2 regions of the Polaromonas sp. CG_23.6 genome follow, and region 2 is predicted to be linked to the other one. Evidence: predicted binding sites of a transcription regulator. Region 2 holds the regulator's gene; the other holds the start of a gene.
What was found. The regulator sigma-54, encoded in region 2, starts transcription at its own class of promoters, with help from an activator protein. The targets are predictions, from matches to a motif close to TGGCANGNAANCTGCTTT.

Region 1: the regulator sigma-54 is predicted to act here: its motif matches at 2,356-2,373, upstream of H4V98_RS02630 (ammonium transporter).

The regions. Positions count from the first base shown of each region.
Region 1 covers NZ_JARXUY010000001.1:541,523-545,230, forward strand. The annotation lists gene H4V98_RS02625 (RNA-binding protein) at 72-569, opposite strand; gene H4V98_RS02630 (ammonium transporter) at 890-2,092, opposite strand; yybP-ykoY riboswitch at 2,265-2,416, shown strand; gene H4V98_RS02635 (TMEM165/GDT1 family protein) at 2,478-3,047, shown strand; gene H4V98_RS02640 (homoserine O-acetyltransferase) at 3,234-3,708, shown strand, end outside.
Region 2 covers NZ_JARXUY010000001.1:907,469-911,176, reverse strand. The annotation lists gene lptB (LPS export ABC transporter ATP-binding protein) at 1-562, shown strand, start outside; gene H4V98_RS04315 (RNA polymerase factor sigma-54) at 744-2,294, shown strand; gene H4V98_RS04310 (THUMP domain-containing protein) at 2,771-3,708, shown strand, end outside.

The DNA.
Region 1 (3,708 bases), 370 kb from region 2:
CAAGCGCTTTTGGTCAGAAACCAAAAGCGCTGTTTTTACAGGCCAGCTGGCCTGTCGGGAAATAGCAGGGCTTAGTAGCCGCCGCGTCCACCGCCGCCGCCACCGGAACGTCCGCCGCCAGCGCCGCCGCCACCGTATGGGCTGCGGAAACCACCGTCGCCGCCGCCACCACCGGAAGAACGACCGCCGCCGCCGCCATATCCACCACCACCGCCACCACCGCCGGAACGATCGCCACCACCGTAGCCGCCACCGCCGGAGCGTTCGCCACCACCGTAGCCGCCGCCACCGCCGAAGCCGCCGGTGCGTGGAGGACGGGCCTCCATCGGACGGGCTTCATTCACCACGACGCTACGGCCACCCAAAGGTTGACCGTTCATGCCGTTGATGGCTGCTTGTGCTTCCGCATCGCTGGCCATTTCGACAAAGCCAAAGCCCTTGGAGCGACCGGTGTCGCGTTCCATCATGACTTTGGCGCTGGTCACAGCGCCGAATTGACCAAAAGATTGCTGCAGGTCTTCGTCACGCACCGAGTAAGGCAGGTTGCCGACGTATAGTTTGTTGCCCATGAAGGGACTCCTCTAAAACACATAAATAAAAGCGATGGGGTCCCGAAAGCACAACAAACTTTCAATGTACCGCTGTAGCGCGCGAAACTGACCGATCACCTAACAAGTACAAACTCTAAATTTGTACCCGCACATTATGCTTTACTTCCCCGAAAGAACAACACTGGAATTCGTTCTGAAAGTCTTGGTTATTAAAATTTGGTAGGTACATATACTTATATTTGAGAAGATTTTTTTAACTTCGAAGTTGTTTCAAACCGACCTCTATATCCAACACAACAAAAGCCCGAATTTCTTTTGTTTGCACTGGTTGCATAAAGTTACCAATTGACTTCGTTTTCAGGTGTTGCGCTAATGCGGTGAATTGAGCGGTCGGCACCTTCGAATTCCTCCTCGTGCGTCAATCTCAATCCCAAAGTCATTTTGAGTGCGCCATACACGACGCATCCCATTAGCACTGCCCATGTCACGCCCATTGCCGTTCCAATCAGTTGCGCGCCAAAACTGACACCGCCCAGGCCGCCGAACGCTTTGCTGCCAAAAATGCCTGCAGCCAACCCGCCCCAAGTGCCGCATATTCCATGCAGCGGCCAGACACCGAGCACGTCGTCGATTTTCCATTTGTTCTGCGTCAGCGTGAACATCACGACAAACACGGCGCCAGCCACGCCGCCGACAACCAGCGCGCCCAGTGGATGCATCACATCGGACCCTGCGCACACGGCCACCAGTCCGGCCAGCGGCCCGTTGTGCACAAAACCCGGGTCGTTTTTGCCAAATGCCAGCGCTGCCAATGTACCTCCCACCATCGCCATCAATGAATTAACTGCGACCAGACCGGAAATCTTGTCAAGTGTCTGCGCGCTCATCACGTTGAAGCCGAACCATCCGACGATCAGTATCCAAGCGCCCAGCGCCAGGAAAGGAATGCTTGAGGGCGGATGTGCCGATATCGCGCCGTCCTTTCGGTAACGGTTGCTGCGTGCGCCAAGCAACAGCACGGCAGGAAGCGCCAGCCAGCCACCCAGCGCATGAACGACGACAGAACCGGCAAAATCATGAAATTCGCTTCCGGTCAACGACTTGATCCAACCCTGTATGCCAAAGTGTTGATTCCAGACGATGCCTTCAAAAAAGGGATAGACAAATCCGACGATGACCGCCGTTGCAATCAATTGAGGATAAAAGCGTGCGCGCTCGGCAATCCCACCCGAGATAATCGCCGGAATGGCAGCGGCGAAAGTGAGCAGGAAAAAGAAACGGACCAGTTCATAGCCGTTTTTGGCGGCCAGTTCCTCAGCACCCACAAAAAAGTGGGTGCCGTACGCCACGCCGTAGCCAACGGCAAAATAAACCACGGTAGAGACTGAAAAATCGACCAGGATCTTGGCCAGTGCATTGACCTGGTTCTTTTTACGCACCGTGCCGAGTTCCAGAAATGCAAAACCGGCATGCATCGCCAACACCATGATGCCGCCTAACAAAATGAACAAGGCATTTGAGCCCTGATTTGGTGCTTCCATAACGCGCCTCTTGAATAAATATGATTTGTTGGTGCGTTTTTTGAGGAATTCGAAAAACCGCACCAAAACAAAGCAAGAAATGCGCCGTCAAAAAAACGCCGTTATGGTGCGGAGCGGTCATTCCCCGAATGGAATTCCACCTTCGCTGGTCTTGCAAGCCACCCCTATAATTCTGGCTGTCATTGGGGAGTAGCCGCCCTTCTTCACTGAGAGGGGTTTGCGTCAACAGACTTGTGGGGCCTTGCAACAAGGCCAGCATGGCGCAAACAGTTTTCAAGCCTGGCGAGACCTTTGACTGCACAGCCTCCAGAACTTTTAAAAGCTTCGGGCCGGGGACGTCGTGCAGTCATTGGTTTTTTTGAGCCGGCCTGGGCTGTTTTTTTGCATGGAAGCTTTCCTCGTCTCCACCGGTATCGTCGGCCTTGCCGAAATGGGTGACAAAACCCAGCTGCTTGCGCTGGTGCTGGCCGCGCGCTATCAAAAACCCTGGCCCATCGTTTTCGGCATCCTGGTGGCCACGTTGGTCAACCATGCGATGGCTGGCGCACTTGGCGCCTGGGCGACCACCTTTCTCGGTCCTCAAATCCTGCGCTGGATTCTGGGGGTTTCCTTTATCGCCATGGCGGTGTGGATGCTGATTCCGGACAAGCTCGATGAAGAAGACCTTGACAGGAAGCCGCCCCGCTTCGGCGTGTTTGCCACCACGCTGCTGGTATTTTTTCTGGCTGAAATGGGCGACAAGACGCAAATCGCGACGGTGATGCTGGCCGCACGCTATGAGGCTTACTACTTCTGGGTCGTGGCCGGCACCACGCTGGGCATGATGCTGGCCAATGCGCCGGTGGTCTGGCTCGGCAGCCGCTTCATGCACCTGATTCCGCTGCGCGTGGTGCATGTCGTGTCGGCACTGGTTTTTGCCGCGCTGGGCGGGCTGGCGCTGCTGATGCCGGCCTAAGGGTCTGCCGGATGTCCGGATTGCTATACTGATAAAGCGCCGATTTGCTCAGCTTGCGGGCGCTTAAAAAGTACGGCTAAAGACGATTCTCCCCCTCAACCCGGACTCGCCTTGGCGATGCCGGGTTTTCTTTTTTTATGCCTCGTCTGGCTGTTTTTCCTGTCCTGATCTTGAGTCTGTTTTACCGTGGATCCAACTACAGTGCCTATTGCCCCTCTACTTGTCGCCACGCCGGAATCGATGCATTTTGCCGAGGCCTTGCCCTTGCGCAGCGGTGCCTCGATTCGTGCCTACGACCTGAGTTATGAAACCTATGGCCAGCTCAATGCCGACAAGTCCAATGCGGTGCTGGTCTGTCATGCGCTGAACGCCTCGCACCATGTGGCGGGCGTCTACCTGGACGAAGCCGGGCAGGTCACGAAAAAGTCCGAAGGCTGGTGGGACACCATGATCGGCCCCGGCAAGCCGGTGGACACCGACCGGTTTTTTGTCATTGGCGTGAACAACCTGGGCTCGTGCTTCGGCTCCACCGGACCGATGCAGACCCACCCGGACACGGGCGAGGTGTACGGCGCCGATTTTCCGGTCGTCACGGTGCAGGACTGGGTCAACTCCCAGGCCCGGTTGCTTGATGTGCTCGGCATCCAGACGCTGGCCGCCG
Region 2 (3,708 bases):
TTCCATCGACGGCCAGCCGGTCGAGCACATGCCGATCCACCTGCGTGCGCGCCTGGGCCTGAGCTATCTGCCGCAGGAAGCGTCGATTTTCCGCAAGCTCAGCGTGCAGGAAAATGTGCGCGCCGTTCTGGAGCTGCAGCGCGATGCCGCTGGCAAGCCGCTGAGCCGCACCGAGCTCGAGTCGCGGCTCGATGCGCTGCTCAAGGACCTGCGCGTGAGCCATCTGCGCGACTCGCCGGCCTTGTCGCTGTCCGGCGGCGAGCGACGCCGCGTCGAGATTGCCCGCGCCTTGGCCACCCAGCCGCGCTTCATCCTGCTGGACGAGCCGTTTGCCGGCATCGACCCGATTGCCGTGATCGAGATCCAGCGCATCATCGGTTTTCTCAAGTCGCGCGGCATCGGCGTGCTGATCACCGACCACAACGTGCGCGAGACACTGGGCATTTGCGACCATGCCTACATCATCAGCGACGGCCATGTGCTGGCCAACGGCACGCCGGCCGAGATCGTGAGCAACACCGAAGTGCGCAGGGTCTACCTCGGCGAACACTTCAAAATGTGAGTATGGCCCCCACGCTTGTCACTTCGTGTACTGCGCTGCCCCCCCGGGGGGCCGCCCCGCCTGCAGTCCGGAAAAGCCGGTCCTGCGGCCGGTACTGGCACGGGCGGGAAGGCCATGCCGAAGCCATGCCAGCCCCCTCAGGGGGCAGCGAACCACGCGAAGCGGGGAGCGTGGGGGCTTTATGAAACAAGGGCTGTCCCTTCGCGTTTCACAACATCTGGCGCTCACGCCGCAACTGCAACAGTCCATCAGGCTGTTGCAACTCTCGACGCTGGAGCTGAGCCAGGAAGTCGAGCAGATGCTCGATGAAAATCCTTTTCTCGAACTGGCGGACGACAGTGCGCCGCGCGAGGAATTTGGCTTGGAGCACATCGACACCCCGGTCAGCCAGGACAGCCGTGAATTTGAGTCCGCTACGGATTCAATAGCTATCAACACAGACACAGCAAGCGCCAGCACCTCAAAAGAGTCTGAAACCACGGCAGAGGCCGGCACCGAGGCGGCGCTGGAGGAAAGCTGGGACGGCGATGGCTCGGTTGAGTCCTCGCCTGACGACAGCGAATGGGGCGGCGACGCGCCGGCGCGCAAGAACAACCTGGAGGACAGCGACGCCGAAGCGTCCGACCTGACCGGCGCGCACGAGTCGCTGCAAGACCATCTGCACCGGCAGGCGCTCGGCCTGCGCTTGTCCGAACTCGACCGCGCCGCCCTGCACTTCCTGATCGAGTCGCTCAATGACGATGGCTACCTGGAAGACAGTCTGGCGTCGCTGGCGGCCGGACTGGCCAGCGACCACCCGGAGCAGGCCGAAGAACTGGCGCAGCAGTTCGCCATCGCCCTGCAGCTGCTCCAGCACATGGAGCCCGCCGGCGTCGGCGCGCGCACCCTGGCCGAATGCCTGCGGCTGCAACTGCTCGAAAGCAAGAACAGCATCGAGTCGCGCGCCGCCCTGGCGATCTGCCAGCAGCCCATGGAACTGCTGGCCAAGCGCGATGTGAAACGCCTGTCGCTGCTGTGCAAGTGCCCGGAAGAGGTCATCAAGGGTGCGATTGGCCTGATCGCCCGGCTTGACCCCAAGCCGGGCCGGCGCTTTGCCAATGTCGAACGCAACCTGATCGTTCCCGACGTGCTGGTCGTCAAGGCCGGCCGGGGCTTCAAGGTCACGCTGAACAGCGACGTCATGCCCCGGCTTCGGGTCCATGACATCTACGCCAGTGCCTTGCGCCAGCATGGCGGCAAGGGCGGCGGCCCCGCGCTGCAGCAGCGGCTGCAGGAAGCGCGCTGGTTCATCAAGAACATCCAGCAGCGGTTCGACACCATCCTGCGCGTCAGCAACGCCATCGTCGAGCGGCAGAAAAACTTCTTCATCCACGGCGAACTCGCCATGCGGCCCTTGGTGCTGCGCGAAATCGCCGACGAGCTGGGCCTGCACGAATCGACCATTTCGCGCGTCACCACCGCCAAGTACATGGGCACGCCGTTTGGCACTTTCGAGCTGAAGTATTTCTTTGGCTCCGGGCTGGGCACCGAAAGCGGCGGCAATGCGTCCAGCACAGCGGTACGCGCGCTCATCAAGCAGTTCATAGCAATCGAAAGCCCGAAAAAGCCGCTCAGCGACAGCCAGATTTCAGAAATGCTCAAGGAACAAGGCATTGAATGCGCCCGCCGCACGGTGGCCAAGTACCGAGAAGCGCTGCGCATTGCGCCAACAAATTTGCGCAAAACCCTGTAGATGTCGCCCCCACGGTCGTTCGCTTCGCGTAACTCCCTGCCCCCCGAGGGGGCCGCTGCGCCTGCGGTCTGGCGAAGCCAGTCCCGCGGCCCCTGCTGGTGGGGGATGTGGCCCCCACGGTCGTTCGCTTCGCGTAACTCCCTGCCCCCCGAGGAAGCCGCTGCGCCTGCGGTCTGGCGAAGCCAGTTCCGCAGCCCCTGCTGGTGGGGGATGTGGCCCCCACGGTCGTTCGCTTCGCGTAACTCCCTGCCCCCCGAGGGGGCCGCTGCGCCTGCGGTCTGGCGAAGCCAGTCCCGCGGCCCCTGCTGGTGGGGGATGTGGCCCTCACGGTCGTTCGCTGCGCCTGCGGTCTGTTGAAGCCAGTTCCCGGACTCCCTGTTCAAATACTTTCTATCCGTTCGCCCTGATGTAGCCAGGGGCTCTCATCCAACCCCGCTGCGGCGCCGCACGTTGCGCCCGGCAAAGTGACCTAACTTATGAACCAACTCCAACTTTTCCTTCCCTGCGCCGCTGGTGTCGAGAACCTGCTGGCCGCCGAAGTCCAGCGCATCACCGGCATCGAAGGCAAGGCCTGGCGCGCCGGCGTGCAGCTTCAGGCTTCCTGGCGCGAAGCGCTGCAGCTCAACCTGCACAGCCGGCTGGCCCAGCGCGTGCTGATCGAGCTGCAGCATGGCCAGTACCGCAGCGAGCAGGACCTGTATAACGCTGCGGCCAGCGTCGCCTGGGAAGTCTGGTTCACGCCCGCGCAGACCTTCAAGGTCGAGATCACCGCCCAGCACAGCCCGCTGCAAAGCCTGAACTTTGCCGCGCTGAAGATCAAGGACGCGATTGCCGACCGCTTCCGGCACAAGTTCAATGACGTGCGCCCGAGCGTTGACACGCGCTGGCCCGACGTGCGCGTGTATGTCCACCTGACCACCGAAACAGTGACGATCTACATCGATACTTCGGGCGAGCCACTGTTCAAGCGCGGCTGGCGCGAGGACAAGGGCGATGCGCCGCTGAAGGAAACGCTGGCCGCCGCGATGATTGCCGCCAGCGGCTGGGACGCCCAGTGCAGGCAAGGCGTGCCGCTGTACGACCCGTGCTGCGGCTCGGGCACCATCGCCATCGAGGCAGCGCAAATCGCCTGCAACATCGCGCCGGGCATCAACCGCCGCTTTGCCTTCCAGAAATACCTGCCCTTTCAGGGCCACGTTTGGGAAGGCCTGCTCGACCAGGCCGAAGCGGCGATCACCGAACCCACCGCGCCGGTGTTCGGCAGCGACGTATCTTTCCGCATGGTTGACTTTGCCGAGCGCAATGCCGAGCGCGCCGGCGTGGCCAATGCGGTGCAGTTTCGCGGTGGCGACGCGCTGCAGCGCATGCCCCCCGCACCCAGCGGTGTGATGCTGGTGAACCCGCCGTATGGCGA